DNA from 2 places in the Paenibacillus sp. S-38 genome. Region 2 is predicted to be linked to the other one. Evidence: riboswitches for the same ligand, from Rfam matches in the RefSeq annotation. Region 2 holds a riboswitch; the other holds the start of a gene.

Region 1 (10,424 bases), 2.7 Mb from region 2:
TCTTCTAATATATGGTAGAATAGTCAAGGTAAATACGAATAAGGAGCCTCTTACGTCATGTGGAAAAAATCAACTTTGGCTGTTCTGCTGGGGATCAGCCTTTCACTGTCCGCAGCCCTACCCGGCAGTGCCTCGGAATATGCGGATACCCCTACGCTGCCTGCGGACGGCGACCATATTCCGAAGTCCGTAACACTGCTCAAGGAAACGCCTTACTATGCGATCCCGAATGTGCTTCTGAATCAGCCGGAAGGGGCTTTCTCCCCGCAGACGGTGGAGATTATAGAAGCCGAGGCCCACTGGGCGGCCTTCCCCAACTGGTGGAAAATTCGTACGGTCTTCGGCGACCGGTGGATTAAGACGGAGCCCGGGACGTTCGAAGTGCCTCTGCCAAGCAAGCTTACGCTCCTTCAGGACACCCCGATCTATGCCAAAGCCGACGAGCGCCTGAAGCCCTCCGCCGTTCTGTCACCCCAGGAAGTCAGCGTTGCCGGTGCCGAAAAAAGGTGGTTCTACAGCGCACTGAATGACGAGAACGAGCAGAAATGGATCCAGATCCAGACCTCCTGGCTTGGCCCCCAATGGATCCGTCTGCCGATGAAACAAATTGGATCGCTGAAGCGCAGTTCCGGGAGTAAATTTTATCGAATCACGCAGCTGTCTACCCTTCCTCCCATGCTGGAAGTACTCGGCACCAGTGCTCCCTCGAGTGAAGTAAGAAACAGCATTCTGACAGAAACCGGTGAATTCGTCACCCCGCTTGGCAGCTTTTATGAGGTGGAAACGAGCGAGGGCAGAAGATGGACGCGGACTCCCGGTCAGGTAATCACTGTGTCGGACGAGACGATCACCCGAAGCAAGCCGGCCGCTCTCTATCCGCTGCCTAGTCTGGACAGCGGCGAGCCTGTATTGGCTGCCCCCCAAACCTTGAACGTTTCGGAGAAACTCGAAGGGGATCCGGTGCATTACTACGACGGAGGCTGGTATCATGTGAAGGCTGCCGAGGGCGAGGGCTGGTTCAATGCCCGGTTCTCGGAGCCGGAAGACTCTAAGCCCGTAATGGCGGAGATTGACCTGCGAACGGACAAGACCCCTCTGTATCTCTATCCCGACAGCTCCCTTCTGCTGCACAATGGGGTACTGAGTCCCCAGACGGTACGAGCGACAGCTTCCTGGGATGCTCCGAACGGTGTACGCTGGTTCCGGATTTCGACCTTCCTGGGGGACGCCTGGCTTGAACTCAACCCGCTTCAAGACCGTTATCTCCCGGCCGGGCGCGAACAGGATCCGCAGATCTACGGAGAGAAGAGATATCAAGGCTACTTTTATATGAACAATGGGGTACTGCCGCACGGAGAGGAGAAAGTGGGGGTTGAACGGCAAAATGAAATCTACTTTCGATCCTCCTTTTTGGCCCAAATGTATCACTTTACCGTCAGTGGACCCGATGCCGACAGCAGCTGGACCTTCACCCATGAGTCGGGCTATGCTTTCCGGGTGAAAGCCGGCGGGAAGAAGGCCGAGCTGTTCTGGAAAGGCCGGAATGCCGGAACCGCGCTTCTGTCCGCCGAGCCAGCCGTCTCCGTGGATCAGGAAGCGCCCGATCTCCGGCTCGACGATATGAGAGCCTTGTTCGGGGCTTCAACAGTGACCGCACCGGATCACAGCTGGGTGAGTCTCAGTTCCTCTGAGTATACATTGGGTGACTTCGAGCCGCCCGTCCGTATGGAAGGGAATGTGCTGAGGTTGTCGGTCCTGCTGTATGACATGGAACGCCCGGAAACCAATGAGTCGGCCAACCGGCTCAAGCTATACGTCATCGACCGCGATGCCGAGCGTTCCACGGCTTTGACAGCACAGAACAGCGCAAACCAAGAAAAACTGTTCTCCATGGCCCAAAACGTGGCTCTGTATGACCTGACAGCGCAAAAAACGCTGAAACCCGGCCTGAACCGCCTCACCGCCGTCTTCAAGGTAGGCGAACGGATCATCCATGAACAGGACTTCGAGGTGACGGCACAATAAGCTACAGAGGCTTCGATAACCGCTTCTTGCTTCAGTCTGTCTGTCCGCACGCTGTTAAGGATCCAACCAAACTAAGAAAAACGCCTGTCGGCGTCCTTTTAAGGAAGATGCGCGTTTATAAGAAATATAAGATAACGGGATCGGGCCCTGGCGTGACCGCCGGGAGGTGGCGGCCCAACTGTTCTTCAACCTGAACTGGCAGGATCCCTATTTCACCGCAGTCCATATGGGCAAGGTGCGGGAGAGTACGCCTGCCGGACGAATGGTTTCAACAGCAGCCCCAGCCGTCGGTGCTGAAAAGCCTGTTTACCTTAGGCGGGCGGCCGCGCTCCGCGACCTGCAGTTCAATACGGAAAGTGTGCGATTCAGCCTCCGCCTCTGGTGACCGATCGTATTGGCAGGACGTCGGAGCGTTCATTTTAAATAGCGGAAGTGAGGTATCTTATTGGGGGATTTCCCAGCATTTCCCGCAAAATAGCGGAACTCAAATGCCTTATATGGGGAAAAGGGGCCTGCAAACCACGCCGATCCTTAGGATAGCGCATCTGAGTTCCCTTATTTCGGGTAGGAACCATCGAAAAGTGGAAATAACGCACCGTACTTCCGCTATTTTCATAGACGGCTTGCGCGCCAGCAGAATCGTCTTGCGATATAGGAAAGCTTCAGCTTCGCTAAGCATATATCCTTTCTTATATCTTAAGCCAAAGGGCTGCCCATCCAAGGCAGCCCTTCTTTTTGCCCCCACCCCGGTTACCGCACCCCCATCGCCCGTTCCGCCGCTTCCACCGTATGCTTCAGCAGCATGGCGATCGTCACGGGCCCTACGCCGGCCGGAACCGGCGTAATGGCGGATGCGTTCCTGCACGCCGCTTCATAATTGACGTCGCCGACATTGCCCGGATTGTAGCCTGCATCGAGTACTACGGCGCCCGGCTTGATCCACTCTCCCTGGATGAAGCGCGGCTTCCCCACCGCCGCCACCACGATATCCCCCAGGGCCACCATCTCGGCGAGGTTCGCAGTCTTGGAATGGCAGACCGTCACGGTCGCGTTCCGGTTAAGGAGCATCGCGGATACGGGCTTGCCCAGAATGGGGCTCCTTCCGATGACCACCGCATGCTTGCCTTCGATCCCGATGCCGTAATCATCGAGGATCGCCAGGATCGCAGCAGGGGTACAGGATGGATACGCCGCTGCACCGAAAACATTCATGGCATAGCCCAGCATCGTCACCCCGTCCACGTCCTTGCCGATCGCAATCGCATCGAAGGCCGCCCGCTCATCGATATGCGCGGGCACCGGATGCTGCAGAAGAATGCCGTGCACGGCAGGGTCTTCGTTCAGACGGCTGATGACGCCAAGCAGCTCCTCTGTCGTTGTCGTGCCGGGAAGCTCCACCCGGATGGACTCGATGCCGAGCCGCCGGCAGGCATTTCCCTTCATTTTCACATACGTCGCCGACGCAGGATCGCTGCCGACCAGGATGGTCGCCAGGCAGGGACTACTCCCCCGCTCCTTCAGCCGCCCCACACGCTCCGCCAGCCTTGCTTTGATGCCTGCCGCCACACGGCTGCCATCCAGCACAATAGGTTCCCTCATGTTCATACCGCTCCTTCGCTTGGAGATATAAACAAAAAGAGGCAAGGGAATCTTCTCTCCCTTACCTCTGCCCAGGCGTACGGCTCGTATATCCGTGTGCTTCCTCATGGTTCCCCATGCTCCGCCAGTCACACACAGCGATCAGTTTCTATCATTGTACATGATTCGCTGCCAATTCATCAACTGCCGCTTGTATCGTTCTAACGTTCAGCCCGAGATCTGCAGCACCAGCTTCCCCACCGTGCTCTTCCCCTCAAGAAGCTCGTGTGCCTCGGAAGCCTTCTCGAGCGGGTACACGCCGAACACCTCCGAACGGATCACGCCGTCCGCCAGCAGGCCGAGCGCGGCCTTCGCCGCCTCTCCCACCTCTGAAGAGGCATACTCACTGTAGCCGCCGATGTTGAAGCCGATCAGCGATCGGTTCGCAAGCCAGGCCTCCGTCATGGACTGCGGGACGTCCCCCGCTCCGCTGGCATTGCCGAGCAGCACGAGCTGACCCAAGGGACGCAGCAGCTCCTGACTGGCCCGGCGCATCTCCCCGCCTACGGGGTCCAGCACCAGATCCAGGCCGCGGAAGCCTTCCTTCCGGCGCAGCTCTTCCGCGAAGCTTGCCCGCAGGAACAGCTCGTCGTAGCCCAGCGATGCGGCCAGCTCGACCTTCTGCGCGCCGCCGACCGTGCCGTAGACCCGGCCTGCGCCCAAATGCCGGGCAAGCTGCCCAAGGAAGCTGCCGAGTCCGCCCGCTGCACCATGGACGAGCACATGGTCCCCTGGACGCATCCTCGCCACCTGGCCAAGGGCCATACACGCTGTCGTCAGGTTGACGATGCTCGCTGCGGCCGTGCACAGGTCGAGCCCGGCCAGGGGACCTTCAAGCGGTATCGTCAGCTCCGGCCGGGTGACGGCAACGGAAGCGTAACCCCCCAGCTCGGTCAAGGTCATGGCAGCTACAGGCTGCCCCACCCGGAACCCCTGCACGCCTTCGCCGATGGCCCTGACATAACCGGATACCTCCAGGCCGGGAACGACCGGGAAAGGCAGCAGCTCCCCGAGATCCCCCCGCCTCAGGAGGACATCCACATATCCTACGCCTGCATACACGACGTCCACCGTCAGTCTTCCCGGAGGCGGCTGAAGGTTCGGCAGCTCCTTCACCGTCAGTTCCTCGGCCCCCATCGGCCGGTCAATTACTACTGTTTTCATCACCTGTAACACCCTCTCTGATTTCGTTAATAAGCTTAGTTTAGACGGATCCGGAGAGGGGAGCCACAGTATGTTTATGCTAGTAAAAGCAGTACCAGGCAGCCGTTCATCCACCGGTACCGCCCAGCAGGTGCAGCAGATTCGATTCGGTCTCCGTCCCCGTGACCGGGGTGTATATGCAGCAGTGCACATCCGTTCTGCCGTTCAGGCTGCCGAAGGAATGGATCTCGAAGAGAAGCTCCCCGGCACGCGGGTCGTTCAGCTCCACGCGGGCGGTTTTCTTCAGCTGAATGTCATGCCGGCTCCAGAGCGTATCGAACACCGGGCACTTCCTGCAAAGCCGCTTCACCGTCTCCCCGAACCACGGGTCCTCCCGGTGCTTGTCGTAGTAAGAGCGGAATACCGCGACGGAATACCGGGCGAATGCCTCCCAGTTCACCATGCGGGCCCGAAGGCTCTCATCCTCGAAGAGCAGCCGGATCATCACGCGGTCGTGAGCCTCCATGGACGCAAAGTCCGCAAGCACCATCCCCGCCGCCCGGTTCCAAGCCAGCACTTCCGTCCGGTCGCTGCTGATAAAAGAAGGGTACGGGAGCCGGTCGATAATCCGCTGCCATTCAGGGCAGATCTCCGTCTCCCTGGAGACAGGGGTTTCGGAGGCCTCCGGGGAAGCAAGCCGGAGAAGGTGCGTCATCTCATCCCCGCTGAGCTGCAGGGCCCGGCCGATGCCTTCGATGACCTCCCGCGACGCGGTCACTTCACGCCCCTGTTCGAGCCAAGTGTAGTACGTGGCGCTCACCCCCGCCAGATAAGCCACCTCTTCCCTGCGCAGCCCAGGCGTTCTCCGGCGTCCGTACGAACCGGTGATGCCGGCCTGCTCCGGCTGCAGACGCTCCCTCCTGGATTTGAGAAATTCGCCCAGAATTTTCGCCCTGCTTCCGGCTTCCTCTGCTTTCAACGCTGCTTCTCTGCCTGCCATCCTGCCTCACCCGCGCTTTCTTCCTTTTTCTCCTATTGTAACGTCTTCGGGGCTCCGAATACCATACCCGAACACCTTAGGCGGCGATCGGAAGCAAGCAGTCATATCCCCTTCTTCCGAAGCGTAATATTACTAAAGGCAATAGAGCGAGAGCGAAGGAGGCTGCGTACTCATGGAATACATCCTACTCGGGCTGCTTGCGCTGCGCGGGCAGACGATCTACGAGCTCAGCAAGAATATGAAAAATACCGTCGCCCTCTCCTACAGCGACAGCCTCGGAGGCATCCAGGCGGCGCTGAAGAAGCTGATGGACAAGGAATGGATCTCCTGCAGCGAGATGGTGGAGCGCGGCAAGCTCAAGAAGGTATACTCCATCGAAGCGCCGGGCCGCGAGCAGCTGCTCGATTGGCTGCGCTCGCCGATCCCGATCGACAAGCTGAAGGACCTGGCGGTGGCGCGGCTGTTTTTCCTCGGACTGCTTCCCGCCTCCGACTGCGCCAAGGTCATCGAAGGGTACACGGTATCCCTTACGGAGATGCACCGGCACCTGACCGCGCTGGAGATTCAGGCGAGCCTGATGGAGCCCGGAATCCCGGAGGAGAAGCGGGAGATCTACCGCTGGCAGCTGCTCTCGCTCCGGTACAGCGTAGACCAATATGCATTCGGCGCAAAGTGGTACTCGGAGCTGCTGAAGAACATGACAGAAGGAGGCGGGCCAAGCGATGGGAATCTCCACGGAGCATAAAGTACTGCAGACGGACGAGGCGCAGGTTCACTACTATGTCACGGGGCAGCCCGGCGGGGAGCTGCTGATGTGCCTGCACCCGGCGTTCGGGGACCACCGCTGCTTTGACGGGCAGCTCGCTCACTTCGCCGGACACTGCCGGGTGGTGACGGTCGATCTGCTCGGACACGGCCGCACCCAGGTGTACGATGCGGGGCTGGGCCTGGATGCGGCGGCCAGCCATCTGCTCGGTATTCTGGCGGAAGAGAAAGCGGACCGATGCCATCTTCTGGGCGTGTCGATGGGCTCGCTGCTGGCGCAGGCCTTCGCCTGCCAGTACCCGGACAAGGTGAAGTCCCTCATCTCCGTCGGCGGCTATTCGATCCGGGAGGAGCATCCGGAGATTGTTAAGGCCCAGCGGGCCGAAATGCTCAAGTGGCTGCTCATGGGCATTCTCTCCATGAACCGTTTCCGCCGCTACCTGGCTTCGGTCACTGTGATCCGTCCCGAGCAGCAGGAGCTCTACTATGAGATGGCCTGTGCGTTCAGCCGCCGTTCCTTCCGGGTCATGTCCGGACTGCGTCATCTGCCCGGCATCGCTGCAGGGAAGGTGAGCGCGGTTCCGCTGCTGCTTGTCTGCGGAGACCGGGACCTGCCCTTGGTCAAAGAAGCTTCGATCCGCTGGCAGGAGCGGGAGCCCCAGAGCACCTATGTGGAGCTGGAGGATGCGGGTCACTGCGCCAATATGGACCGTCCGGAAGCTTTTAACGAAGTGCTGGCTGCCTTTTTGAGGAGGGGCGTTTGCGGGTAAGAAGGGATAAACGTGCCCATAGGCAGGAAGGAGCAAGGAAAATGAGCGGAAGCCGCGGGGAGACCAAGCGGGAGGCCGAACCGGCCAGAACGGCACGCAAGGCAGCCATGGTTACGGGGGCGAGCAGCGGGATCGGCAAAGGGATTTGTCACGTGCTGGCACGAGCGGGATACCATATCTCCACCGTGTACAAGTCCAATGAACTCGGCATCCAGGAGCTGGAGCAGACGGTAAAAGGGACTTACGGCCGCCAGTTCCATGCGGTGCAGGGGGATTTGTCCGACCCCGGCTTCGTGGAGCGGTATGCCGAGGAAGCGATCCGGGAGCTGGGCGAGGTGCACCTGCTCGTCAATAATGCAGGGGCCGGCTTCGGGAAGCACCTGTTCGAGATCGGGACGGAGGAGATGCTCTCGTTCATCAACATCGATTTTGTCGCGCCGGTGCTGCTCATGAAGCACGCCGGCCGGCATATGAAGGAGAAGGGCATCCGGGGGAGCCTGATCAATATCACCTCCACGCGGGCCGAGCGGGCCTATCCGCATGACTCGCTGTACGGCGGGATGAAGGCGGGCCTGCGGCGAGCGGCGGAGTCCATCGCGATCGAGCTGGCGATGCACGGCATCCGCGTGAACAATGTGGCCCCCGGGGCGACCGAGATCGAACGCGGCAGCGCGGCGTATTACGACAAGCTCGGGGAGAAGATCCCGCTGCGGCGGGTCGGCAAGCCGGAGGACATCGGGGAGGCCGTGCTGTGGCTTGCCTCCGACGCGGCCTCCTATATCACCGGCGCCACGCTGAAGGTGGACGGCGGCCTCATCCTGCCCGGGATGCCGGAGAAGGATGACGAGACGGCGAAGTATTACGGCTGGGAGCCTGTCCGGGCGGAGCGGTAGAAACCGGCGGGCGCCGCTGCACGGCGGTTCCGGGCAGGTGACTGCGGAGGCTTCGCTGCGCAGGGGCTGCGGCCGCGCAGGTTGGAGGCGGGATCGGGATCGGGTCCGGAAGGGTTAAACTTGCGATAGGGGAACTGAGATTCGCTATGGAGACGAACGCCCCCGTTTTCCGCTCAAAAGGCGGGCCATAACGCATCGGAGTTCCGCTATCTTCCGGAAAATCATGGGAAATGCCCCAATAAGGAATCCTAGTTCCTTTAATGGAAAACCGGTGGGATTTGGCGTTACGATACATGGCTTGAACCAGCGAGACAGAGGAATATTAGCCGGTTGGTACTTCGCCGGCGCCCCAAGTGGACAAGCGGAGCTTCGTAGGAGGCTCCGTTTTGGTCTACGCAGGAAGCCGTTGGCAGATGAATCTGGCGGCTGACAAGGCTCCGGGCTCCGGCTCTCCCGAGGCCTGACCTGCGGGTATCTAACGGCTTTCCTGGGAAGTAAAAAAGGGAGCCTTGCAGGAGGCTCCGCTTGGGGTTAAGTGCAAAGAAAACTTCTGGCCAAGCGGTTTCTCTGCTGGCCGGCAAGGCCCTGCGTGCAAGGCTCCGCATGCAGCGCAGCCCTCGGTCTCGAGGCTCCGCTGAAGCCTGTCCTCACCTCCCGGCTCACTGCCGGCAGGTATGTTTCAGCGAGAAGCGGATCCTTGGCCCAGCTGCCATAGGTCGCATATGTCAGCCCGCCAAGCGGCCCTCATCACTCCAGGCGCTCTGCCTACAGGATGCTCTGCCGCGCAGAAGCATTCTAAGGCCTCCCCTGCTTCACCGAATCCGGTTGGTTCACGCGGAACTTGCGGTCCTTCTCGTTATCTTGTGGAGCAAAGGCCGGGTCGATCGGATGGCTGTCCATGATCTTCTCACTTGCCGGCTTCTTATCCTCCTGGCTCATCTCGTGTCACCTCCTTACGTAGAATGTTCTGCATTCGATGGAGTCAGCGCGGCTGCCAATCCTCCCACATGTCCTTCACGGCCTGCAGTTTGCCTACTTCAAGCAGGCCGATCACTTCCGTATGCAGCAGATCCGACCAGCCGGATACGATGGTGCCGTCCTTCATCCGGGCGACATACACGACGGACTCGACCGAATCGTCATCCTCAACAACGGACAGCAGGTGGTGAAGCAGCGCCCGGGGCGAAAGTGCATCATCCATCGGCTCATCCCTCCTGTCCTTCAAGTGGTTCCTTCCTGTATCTCTTCCTGCTGCAGGGCATGGGCCACAGAAGCCAGCACCGTGAGAGGTCCATCCTCCCGGTTAGCTTGGAAAGGGGACGCATGGATGAGCGCCCACCCGATTTCCTGCAGAATCCACGTCCATAGAGCTTTCTGCTGCGGTTCAGCCGCCGGATTCTCCTTCGGGTCTCTCACAGACCACACCAATTCCGTAAGCACCGCCTGAAACGCCTGCTTGCGGAGGGAATGGGATTCTTCTGCCCCATCCGAGATAATCCGAACCCGCAGCCGCTCGTTGTATCGGATCTCCAGTCCGCTGCTCATGTTCTCATGCTGCACAGGCTGCCTGCTCCCCCTCCGTCTGATAAGCAGCGGGGCCGAACTCCCCCTCCTTGGCGGACCCGGCCCGGCTTCCTATTCGTTTTCCACGGAAATGTGGGAGTTGTCGAGCTTGTAGTTTTCCTTGGCGGTGACGTTCTCTTCTTCCTCGCCATTCATGGCACTCGCCAGATTCGCCGCATCCACGGTCTGCTCCTGCTGGTCGATTCCTGCTTTGGTCGCCTGATCCACTTGCGTATCCCTCCTTTCCTTGGAACATCAGTTACTCTCCCCAGGCCGGTTGTAAATATACGCCAGAAGTTCCAAACTTCCTCCACTAAGGAACATGCGCTCCAACTCTTTCACGGTGAAAGCCAAACCACCCAAAGGGTTACGTCAGCTTGTTCAGCGGCGGAGCGAATAGGTATACAATAGGAGCATCATAGAGAAAAGGATGTGCACGTCATGAAGCTCAGGCTGATCCGCCACGCCACCCTGTGGATTGAATACGGGGGACTCACCTTCCTCGTAGACCCGATGTTCAGTCCGGAAGGAGCCAATCCGCCGATCAACGGTTCGACCAACGAAAGACGAAATCCGCTCGTCCCCCTGCCCCTTCCGCTGGAGAGCCTGCTCGATCCGTCTGCGGTT
Region 2 (10,424 bases):
GGAAAGCCTGCCGGAGCCGGAGACACCGCGCGCACCGGGCATGAAGTATGCCCATTACGCCCCCAAGGGGACCATGGTGCTTGTACAGGGGGAGGATCCAGCAGCCGTTCGCGAGCGCATTCAGAGGGAACTCGATGCGGCTAAGCAGCGGGGCGAACGCACGGGCGTATTCACCTATGAAGAGCATGCCCGCCACTTTGAGGCTGACCATGCAGCGGTCTGCGGGAGGCTCGGGGATCCGGATTCCATTGCACGGAAGCTGTACGCGGCCCTGAGGAGCTTCGATGAAGCCGGTGTGACGTTCATTGCCGCGGAGGCTTGTCCGGACGAGGGGATTGGCCAGGCGGTGATGAACCGCCTGCGTAAAGCGGCCGGCGGACACCTCCTCACCATATAACGGATCTTTTGCTGCAGACCGTCTTCCGCCCTGCCTGTCATGAATCCCCCCTTGTCCGCATAGGATGGTTAGGAATAGGGACAGGGGGTAGGGGAAGCATGGCATGGTCATCGCCTCTCATGTGGGCTCAATTCGTTTCAATCGGGCTGATGGCTCTGGCTCTGGGGCTTGACGCGCTTTCACTAGGACTAGGACTAGGCATGAAAGGCATCCGCAAGCTGGATATTTTGAAGGTGAGTGTCGTAACGGCGCTCTTCCATATTCTGATGCCTCTTGCAGGGATGTGGATGGGCGGCTATATCTCGGTGCTCCTCGGCAAAGTGGCCACGATGTGCGGCGGCCTGCTCCTCCTTCTGCTCGGAGGGCATATGATCTACAGCTCCCTTCATCCGGGCGAAGAACGCTCTTACGATCACCGGTCCCTGGTCGGTCTGCTGCTGTTCTCACTGAGCGTCAGCATTGATGCTTTCTCCGTCGGGGTATCGCTCGGCATGTTCGCCGGCGATGTACTGCTGACCGTGGGCATGTTCGGTGCGGCGGGCGGCCTGATGTCGGTCATCGGTCTGCTGCTCGGCCGGCATGTGGGCCAATGGATCGGGGAGTACGGGGAGATGCTGGGCGGAGTCATCTTAATGGCATTCGGCCTGAAGTTTCTGCTGTGACCCTCCCCCGGGAACGGCAGGGCGTCAGCAGCCTTTTGGATGTTGCCTCGTTTTGAGGTACAATAGAGGAGAAAGGTTCTACTACCGAATACTGAATTGCAAATCTCTGACAATAGACGAAAAAGGCGGGGAGACGCATGAAGCGGATTTTGTTCGTTTGTACCGGCAATACGTGCCGAAGCCCGATGGCGGAAGGGTTGATGCGCAGGGTTGCAGCGGATGAGGGACTGACGGGGCTGGAAGTGCGGTCGGCGGGAGTGGCGGCCATGGAGGGAACGCCGGCATCCGGCCATGCTGCTTCCGTGCTTGAAGCGAGGGGCTGCCCTGCGCCTTCCGCTTCCACCTACCTGAACCAGTCGGCTGTCGATTGGGCGGATCTCATCCTGACGATGACTTCCAGCCACAAACGGCATACGATCCAGCTGTATCCGGAGGCCGTAGACAAAGTGCATACGCTCAAAGAGTATGTGCAGGATGATGCCGAATCGGCAGGCAAGCTCGCTGAGGTGGAGAGCCTTGTGACCGAGCTGCAGCTCAAGCAGGCGCTCTCCGGCGAGGTTACCGAAGAGGAACGTGCGCGTGTTCGTATGCTGCAGCAGGAGCTGCCGAGCCCCGATATTGCCGATCCTTACGGCGGTCCGCTCCGTTTGTACGAGGCCTGCGCCCAAGAGATTGAGGACTGCCTGCGGAAGCTGGCCGCTAAGCTCAAGTCGGGTCAATAACCGCCGAATCCGGAGCATTCGTGAAGTGAAGATGGGGGCTTTCCTCCAAAATAGGCTTTACAGCCACCCGAAGTTTAAGCTATGATAAAGTAGACATGAAGGACTCCGATGTAACTGGCGACGAGTGGGATCAACCACAGTGGAGCATCGGGACATACGGCCGGTCGCCTGGGCAAAGAGCTGCGCATGAAGCGGATTTCCGCATGCGTCCGGCTCTTTTTCTTTTTGCGGCGGGAGTGCGGTATAATAGATGGGATCAAAGCGAGGAGGCGACGAAGGATGAAAATTGCAATGGGTGCAGACCACGCGGGATACCGGCTGAAGGACGAGCTGAAGCCGTTCCTTGAAGCGCTGGGCCATGAGGTGGAGGATTTCGGGTGCTCCTGCGGCGATTCGGTGGACTATCCGGACTACGCGATTGAAGTGTGCGACAAAGTCGTATCCGGTGAAGCGGATAAGGGGATTCTGATCTGCGGGACCGGGATCGGCATGACGATCGCCGCCAACAAAGTGCCCGGCATCCGCTGTGCACTGGTGCACGACTTGTTCACGGCGAAAGCGACCCGCGAGCACAACGATACGAATGTGCTGACGCTCGGTGAGCGGGTGGTAGGGCCCGGCGTGGCGCAGGAGATCGTGAAGATCTGGCTCGAGACTGAGTTCTCGCACGGCGAACGTCATCAGAAGCGTCTTGACAAGGTCAGAGCGATTGAAGAGAAGTACGCTCTGCATCCTTAATTGACCGACGGTCCGCACGAGAGAGAGGACGGGATCAGATGACAGAGGAGCATTCGGCAGTGCAGGAACATGGCGGAGCATCCCTTCTGACCGACCTGCGCCCGCAGGTGGAGCAGATTCTTCGGGAGCTGGTTCAGGCGGGCGGCGTGAAGCCCGGGCAGCTGCTGGTGATCGGGACAAGCACCAGCGAAGTGCTCGGGCACCGGATCGGTACGGCGGGGAGCGGTGAAGTGGCCGAGCGGATTTTTGCGGCCGTGGAAGCGGTCCGGGCGGAGGTCGGATTCTATCCGGTCTACCAATGCTGCGAGCACCTGAACCGTGCCTTGGTTCTGGAGCGGGAGGCCGCCGAGCGGTACGGGCTCGAGGAAGTCAGCGTTGTGCCTGCTCCGCGGGCTGGCGGATCCATGGCGGCCTACGCCTATCGGCATCTGCCCCAGGCGGTGGTGGTCGAGGCGGTTCAGGCGCACGCGGGCATCGATATCGGCGATACGATGATCGGCATGCATCTGAAGCGTGTGGCGGTGCCCGTCAGGCCCTCCATCCGGCAGCTCGGCGATGCGCATGTGACGATGGCCTTTACCCGGCCGAAGCTGATCGGCGGTGCAAGAGCCGTCTATACGGCGGAAGCCCCGCAGGTGAACGACAACTGCAGATAACCGGATCATCCGGTGAACTGTTAGGTATAGATGATGGATTTTATTGTTGAACTGGAAACAGATTGTTTGAAAACCAATTTAGGGAGGAATTTCACCATGGAACAACTGCGCAAACAAGACCCCAAAATCATTGAGGCGATGAACCTCGAGCTCGGCCGCCAGCGTGACAAAATCGAACTGATCGCTTCCGAGAACTTCGTCTCCGAAGCGGTACTGCAGGCAATGGGCACGGTCCTGACGAACAAGTACGCCGAAGGCTACCCGCACAAGCGCTACTATGGCGGCTGTGAATATGTCGACATCGTGGAAGATATCGCACGCGACCGCGCGAAGGAATTGTTCGGCGCCGAGCATGCGAACGTGCAGCCGCACTCCGGCGCACAAGCCAACATGGCGGTCTACCTCGCTGCGGTGAAGCCAGGCGAGACGATCCTGGGCATGAACCTGGCGCACGGCGGCCACTTGACGCACGGTTCCCCGGTGAACGCCTCCGGTATTCTGTACAACTTCGTCGCTTACGGCGTTACGGAGAAGGATTCCCGCATCGACTATGACGATGTCCGCAAAGCGGCGTTCAAACACAAGCCGCGTCTCATCGTGGCCGGTGCTTCCGCTTATCCGCGTACGATCGACTTCGAAGCACTCGCTTCCATCGCCAATGATGTGGGTGCGCTGTTCATGGTCGACATGGCTCATATCGCGGGCCTCGTAGCGGCTGGCCTGCACCCGAATCCGGTGCCTCACGCCCACTTCGTTACGACAACGACGCACAAGACGCTCCGCGGCCCGCGCGGCGGTATGATCCTGTGCCGCAAGCCTTGGGCGGCAGCCATTGACAAAGCGGTCTTCCCGGGCTCCCAGGGCGGCCCTCTGATGCACGTGATCGCGGCCAAAGCCGTGGCCTTCGGCGAAGCGCTGCAGCCGGAGTTCAAGACCTACGCGCAGAACGTGGTAGATAATGCGAAGGCGCTGTCGGAAGCTCTGACGGCGGAAGGCATCAACCTCGTATCCGGCGGTACGGACAACCACCTGATGCTGATCGACCTGCGCAACCTGAACATCAGCGGTAAAGACGCCGAGCACCTGCTCGACGAAGTAGGCGTAACGGTCAACAAGAACGCCATTCCGTTCGATCCTACGTCTCCGTTTGTAACAAGCGGTATCCGTGTAGGTACGCCTGCCGCAACCTCCCGCGGTATGGACCAGGAAGCGATGAAGACGATCGCTAAGATCATCTCCCTCACCCTCAAGAACCCTTCCGACGAAGCGGTTCACGAGAAGGTGCGCGGCATGGTCAAAGACCTCACAGCTCAGTTCCCGCTGTATGCGGGTCTCGGCTACTAAGACCAGATATCGGCTCATGCCGGCGAATCTCCTTCGGGGGAAACGCCGGCTTTTTTTGTTCCACGTGGCACACTGGCTTGGTGAATATCGCTGCTGGGATAAGTACGGACGGTTGTGGTATAATAGACAGGATTTGGCGCGGCACCCAAGGAAACGACAGAGTACGATTGCGCTTAGTGATTTTGGTGAAGACAGGGAGAAACAATATGGGAAAAGTTTACATTTGCGATCATCCGCTGATTCAGCACAAGCTGACCTACATAAGGGATGAGAACACGACCACGAAGGACTTCCGGGAGCTGGTCGATGAAGTGGCCACACTGATGGCCTATGAGATTACGAGAGATATCCCGCTGGAGAAGGTCCAGGTCAAGACGCCGGTGACGATGGCAGAGTGCCGGGTCATTTCGGGCCGCATGCTGGGGTTGATTCCCATCCTGCGTGCGGGCCTTGGCATGGTGGACGGCATCCTGAAGCTCGTTCCTGCAGCAAAGGTAGGGCATATCGGACTGTACCGCGATCCGGAGACGCTGGAGCCCGTGGAGTATTATGCGAAGCTGCCGACGGACGTGCTGGAGCGGGAGCTCATTGTGATCGACCCGATGCTGGCTACGGGCGGCTCGGCGAACGCTGCCATTACAGCGCTCAAGAACCGGGGGTGCACCCAGATGAAGCTGATGTGCCTGATCGCGGCGCCAGAGGGCGTACAAGCCGTACAGGAGGCACACCCTGATGTGGACCTGTATGTGGCTGCCATTGACGATTATTTGAATGACCACGGTTACATCGTTCCGGGCCTTGGAGATGCAGGAGACCGGTTATTCGGCACGAAGTAATACGGAGATAGGTGAGAGGAGAAATACCTTTTATGAAGAAGACCAAGGTAATTACGATCTTCGGAACGCGTCCCGAGGCCATCAAAATGGCACCTCTCGTGAAAGAGCTCGAGAAGCATCCGGATCATATTGAATCGCTTGTATGCGTGACCGCGCAGCACCGTCAGATGCTTGATCAAGTGCTCGACATTTTCAAGATTAAGCCTGACTATGACCTTGATGTCATGAAAGACCGCCAGACGCTCAACGAGATTACGATCCGCGTACTGCAGGGGCTCGACCCGGTATTCCAGCAGGAAAAGCCTGATCTGATCCTGGTGCACGGCGATACGCTGACCACATTCCTGGCAAGCTACGCCGCATTCCTGCAGCAGATTCAGGTAGGTCATGTTGAGGCAGGTCTGCGCACTTGGAACAAGATGTCCCCCTATCCGGAAGAGATGAATCGGCAGCTGACCGGTGTGCTGGCCGACCTGCACTTTGCCCCGACGAACTGGTCTGCGGGTAACCTGCGCAAGGAGAATAAACCGGAAGACCGCATCTTCGTTACAGGCAATACGGTAACCGACGTATTCCAGTACACCGTGCAGGACGAGTTCCAGCATGAAGTGCTCGACTGGGCGAAGGGGAAGCGCCTCGTGATGATGACCGCCCACCGCCGGGAATCGCAGGGCGAGCCGCACCGCCAGATCTTCCGGGCCGTCCGCCGTCTTGCCGATGCGTTCGACGATATTGCGATCGTATACGCCGTACATCCAAGTCCGGCCGTTAAGGAACCGGCCTACGAGATGCTCAGCGGTCACGAGCGGATCAAACTCATCGAACCTCTCGATGTGTTCGAATTCCACAATTTCTACCGTCATGCGCATCTTATCCTCACGGACTCCGGCGGGCTGCAGGAAGAAGCGCCATCCTTTGGTGTGCCGGTTCTCGTCCTGCGGGAGACGACCGAACGTCCGGAGGGGATTGAGGCAGGGACTCTGGAGCTTGTCGGGACGGACGAAGAGAAGGTGTTCAGCAGGGCCAGCGCCCTCCTCAGCGATCAGGTGCTGTATGAACGAATGAGCCGTTCGGCCAACCCTTACGGGGACGGGAAGGCTTCGGAACGTATCGTTGAGGCGATCCTCTATCACTTCGGGCATGCGCCCCAGAGACCGGAGCCGTTCAATCCGTGACAATATCATGACAAACGTCACAGCGTACAGTTGCACTGTGCGGTTTGGAATCGCGAAAAACCTTGATACATCTGGGTTTTTGAGGTAGTTGAGGTGGTTCCGCAGCATGGAAAGTGAATTGACAAATCTTACTTTACTCCGATACAATATATGAGGATTCTCAGGAGGAAGCGAATGAAGCAACCAGATCCGAAGAAGGATAATCCCTGGCGTGCGGTTGCTCTAACCAGCGCGATCGGGATTGATCTTGCGGTATGCGTAGGTGCCGGGTATTGGATAGGGGAGTTGTTCAGCGGATTCATGGGAGGAGGGCAGATGTGGGTTCTCGGCGGCGTCATGCTGGGATTCGCAGCTGCAGTTGCATCCATCTATCTACTTATTAAGTTTACCGGAGGGCTCTGATGGATGATTTTTCAGCCCATCTGAAAACGGTTCAAAACACCTTTCTCTTTTTTTTGTCTTTTTGTTTGGTTGGCTGGGCTCTGCTTGAAGGTTACAGACCCTACTTTGCAGGTCTCATGCTGGGAGCGACTGTGAGCATCATTAACGCAAGATACCTGGCATGGAAGATCCGGAGAGTAACAGGGTCGGAAGGAGACGGGCCTCCGCCGGCGAGAAAGGCGAATATGGGATTCATGACAAGGGCGGCTATCGCTACGATGGCAGGACTACTGGCCAATCGATATCCGGAATTCGTCTCGCTTCCCACGACCGTTGCAGGATACTTTTTCACTCAATTGGTAACACTTGTATTGGGTTTTATTTCTATCAGGAAAGCCAACAAATAGCTCTCTTTGAAAGGGGTGAAAAAGGAAAACATGGGACACTTAGCACCAGTCATTGAAATTTTCGGTTTCCATCTCGATTTGTCGGCGCTTCTTATGATTATCGTTACGAGTATTGTTGTGCTGCTGATTGCCGTAGCCGGTGCAAAAAATGCGTCGGTCACCAACATTTCCAAGATGCAGAATTTCATGGAGTGGGTGATTGAGTTTGTCGAGGGAATTCTCGGCAGCACCTTGGGTTCAAAGCATGGGAAGCCGTTCTTGGCCCTCGGATTAACGCTCATTATGTTTATCTTCGTCGGCAACATGCTCGGTCTTCCGTTCAACATTGTGACGGAGCATCATGACGCGGCATCGGCAACGATCGCCGGCCAACCGTTCGTAAGTCAGGAAGCGTTCCATGATGCTGCTGAGAAAGGCGAGCATGGCGTTGGAGTAAGCTGGTGGAAATCACCGACAGCAGACGTATCGATTACCGCTGCGCTTGCACTGATGGTTATCGGGCTCAGCCACTATCTCGGTATGACCCGCAATGCGAAGCATTACTGGAAGCACTACATCGAACCGTATCCGGTTCTCTTGCCAATTAACCTCGTTGAGACGGTTGCGAAACCGCTGACACTTGCTCTTCGTCTATACGGTAACATTTATGCAGGCGAAGTCATGATCAGCGTTATCATCTCGGCCGGTTACTTCGGGATTATCCCGCTCTTCGTATGGCAGGGCTTCAGTGTCTTCGTAGGCTCGATTCAAGCCTTCATCTTCACTATGCTGACTATGGTTTACATCTCGCAGACTCTGGTACATGAAGAAGATCATCACTAGGTTTTCGTTTGTGTCGGCAACGTCAGAATTACTTGATTCACCAGAATATAACTTTTTTAATTAAAGGGAGGATTTTTCACAATGGGAGCTTTAGCATTGGTAGCAGCAGGCGTAGTATTCGGTTTGGGAGCACTGGGTGCAGGTATCGGTAACGGTTTGATCGTTGGTCGCGCAATTGAAGGAATTTCCCGCCAGCCAGAACTTCGCGGTACACTGCAAACGACAATGTTCCTCGGTATCGGTTTCGTAGAGGCCCTTCCGGTTGTATCCTTGGTTCTCGCGTTCTTGTTTATGGGTAATGCCTAAGAGTTCGTAGGGCGGGGATGGCTCAGCCTCCGCGCCTTCGTTTTGCCCATGTTATCCGAAGGGAGTGACGTTACTTGGAGATTAATTGGTCGTCGTTTATTATACAAATCGTAGCCTTTTTGGTACTGTACCTCCTGCTTCAAAAATATGCGTTCGGACCGCTCTTCGGCATCCTGGAGAAACGCAGACAGCATGTATTGGATCAAGTCCAAGCGGCTGATAACAACCGCAAGCAGGTTGAACAGTTGGTAGAGGAGCAAAAGCAGGCTCTCCAGCAAACGCGCAAGGAAGCTCATGATATCATCGAGCAGGCAAGACAAACTTCCTCGAAGCAGGCGGATGACATTATCGCACAGGCGAAAGCGGAAGCCGTTCGTCTGAAAGAAGAAGCCGTCCGCGATATCGAGAACGAGAAGAACAAAGCGGTAGCTGCGCTGAGAAGCCAGGTTAGCGCGATGTCCGTTCTGATCGCATCGAAGATCATCGAGAAGCAGATTGACGAGAAGTCGCAGGAACAATTGGTTGAGCAGTACCTCAAAGAGGTAGGAGGCAACCAATAATGAGCCAGGACACGATCGTAGCGAAGAGATACGCGAAAGCGCTATTCGAAATTGCAAAAGAACAAGGCCGGATCGCTCAGGTGGAAGAGGAACTGAAAACCGTTGTCTCCACGCTGAAGCAGAACGCCGACTTCTACAAGCTGATCAAGCATCCGGCTATTGGTGCTGCCGCTAAAGCGGAAATGCTGAAGCAAATTTTTGAAACATCGCTGTCGGAAACCACCTTCAACACGCTCTTCCTTCTGATCGATAAAGGGCGGGAGGAACTGCTGGAGTCGATGGTTGCTTACTACGTGGGTATCGCCAGCGAGGCGTTGAACCAGGCGAATGCCACGGTCTACACGCCAGTGGAACTGAACGAAGCAGAGCAGAGCCATATTGCTTCCACGTTCGGCAAGATAACCGGCAAACAAATCCGTGTCAGCACGGTGCTCGATAAAAGCCTGCTTGGCGGCATTCAAGTTCGTATCGGCGATCGCCTGTACGACGGAAGCTTGTCCGGCAAGCTGCAGCGTCTGGAAAGAGCATTGAATCAATCTCAAGCATTGTAGATAGGGGTGAGGTTCGTTGAGTATCAAGCCTGAAGAAATCAGCACATTGATCAGACAACAGATCGAGAACTATAAATCCGAAGTTCAAGTGGTTGACGTAGGTACGGTAATTCAAGTCGGTGACGGTATCGCCCGTGCACACGGCTTGGAGAACGTAATGGCGGGAGAGCTGCTCGAGTTCTCGAACGGCGTACTTGGCTATGCGTTTAACTTGGAAGAAAGCAACGTCGGTATCGTTATCCTGGGACCTTACACGGATATCCGTGAAGGCGACCCTGTTAAGCGTACGGGCCGGATCATGGAAGTACCTGTAGGCGAAGCTATGCTGGGCCGTGTCGTGAACGCTCTCGGCCAGCCGATCGACGGTCAAGGTCCGATCAACACGACGCACTCCCGTCCTGTTGAGTCCCCGGCACCAGGCGTTATGGCCCGTAAATCGGTACATGAGCCAATGCAGACAGGTATCAAAGCGATCGACGCGATGATCCCTGTAGGCCGCGGTCAGCGTGAGCTGATCATCGGTGACCGTCAGACGGGTAAGACTTCGATCGCCGTCGATACGATCATCAACCAAAAAGGCAGCGGCGTAAAGTGTATCTACGTAGCTGTAGGTCAAAAGCAGTCCACGGTTGTCGCGCTCGTTGAGACGCTTCGCCGTGCCGGTGCGCTTGATTACACGATCGTCGTATCCGCTTCGGCTTCCGAGCCGTCCCCAATGCTGTGGCTGGCTCCATATGCGGGCTGCGCTATGGGTGAGTACTTCATGTACAAAGGCGAGCACGTGCTGATCGTATATGATGACCTGTCCAAGCAAGCTGCAGCTTACCGTGAGTTGTCCCTGCTGCTTCGCCGTCCTCCGGGCCGGGA

What was found. A riboswitch is a leader RNA that binds a small molecule or an ion and turns the genes downstream of it on or off. The one in region 2 is predicted to bind ZMP and ZTP.
Region 1: another riboswitch for ZMP and ZTP. It lies ahead of ACP26L_RS12705 (bifunctional 5,10-methylenetetrahydrofolate dehydrogenase/5,10-methenyltetrahydrofolate cyclohydrolase); the one in region 2 lies ahead of rpiB (ribose 5-phosphate isomerase B).

The regions. Positions count from the first base shown of each region.
Region 1 is NZ_CP187970.1:2,768,998-2,779,421, reverse strand. Features, by position in the region: gene ACP26L_RS12710 (hypothetical protein) at 58-2,025, shown strand; gene ACP26L_RS12705 (bifunctional 5,10-methylenetetrahydrofolate dehydrogenase/5,10-methenyltetrahydrofolate cyclohydrolase) at 2,776-3,624, opposite strand; ZMP/ZTP riboswitch at 3,687-3,766, opposite strand; gene ACP26L_RS12700 (quinone oxidoreductase family protein) at 3,832-4,827, opposite strand; gene ACP26L_RS12695 (helix-turn-helix transcriptional regulator) at 4,934-5,806, opposite strand; gene ACP26L_RS12690 (PadR family transcriptional regulator) at 5,979-6,551, shown strand; gene ACP26L_RS12685 (alpha/beta fold hydrolase) at 6,529-7,341, shown strand; gene ACP26L_RS12680 (SDR family NAD(P)-dependent oxidoreductase) at 7,383-8,234, shown strand; gene ACP26L_RS12675 (hypothetical protein) at 9,030-9,173, opposite strand; gene ACP26L_RS12670 (hypothetical protein) at 9,217-9,435, opposite strand; gene ACP26L_RS12665 (hypothetical protein) at 9,456-9,779, opposite strand; gene ACP26L_RS12660 (hypothetical protein) at 9,870-10,025, opposite strand; gene ACP26L_RS12655 (MBL fold metallo-hydrolase) at 10,239-10,424, shown strand, end outside.
Region 2 is NZ_CP187970.1:37,842-48,265, forward strand. Features, by position in the region: gene ACP26L_RS00195 (L-threonylcarbamoyladenylate synthase) at 1-397, shown strand, start outside; gene ACP26L_RS00200 (manganese efflux pump MntP family protein) at 496-1,059, shown strand; gene ACP26L_RS00205 (low molecular weight protein arginine phosphatase) at 1,197-1,781, shown strand; ZMP/ZTP riboswitch at 1,882-1,962, shown strand; gene rpiB (ribose 5-phosphate isomerase B) at 2,061-2,519, shown strand; gene ACP26L_RS00215 (TIGR01440 family protein) at 2,558-3,175, shown strand; gene glyA (serine hydroxymethyltransferase) at 3,272-4,519, shown strand; gene upp (uracil phosphoribosyltransferase) at 4,726-5,355, shown strand; gene wecB (non-hydrolyzing UDP-N-acetylglucosamine 2-epimerase) at 5,388-6,530, shown strand; gene ACP26L_RS00235 (AtpZ/AtpI family protein) at 6,705-6,932, shown strand; gene ACP26L_RS00240 (ATP synthase subunit I) at 6,932-7,318, shown strand; gene atpB (F0F1 ATP synthase subunit A) at 7,349-8,140, shown strand; gene atpE (F0F1 ATP synthase subunit C) at 8,222-8,446, shown strand; gene atpF (F0F1 ATP synthase subunit B) at 8,521-9,006, shown strand; gene ACP26L_RS00260 (F0F1 ATP synthase subunit delta) at 9,006-9,557, shown strand; gene atpA (F0F1 ATP synthase subunit alpha) at 9,574-10,424, shown strand, end outside.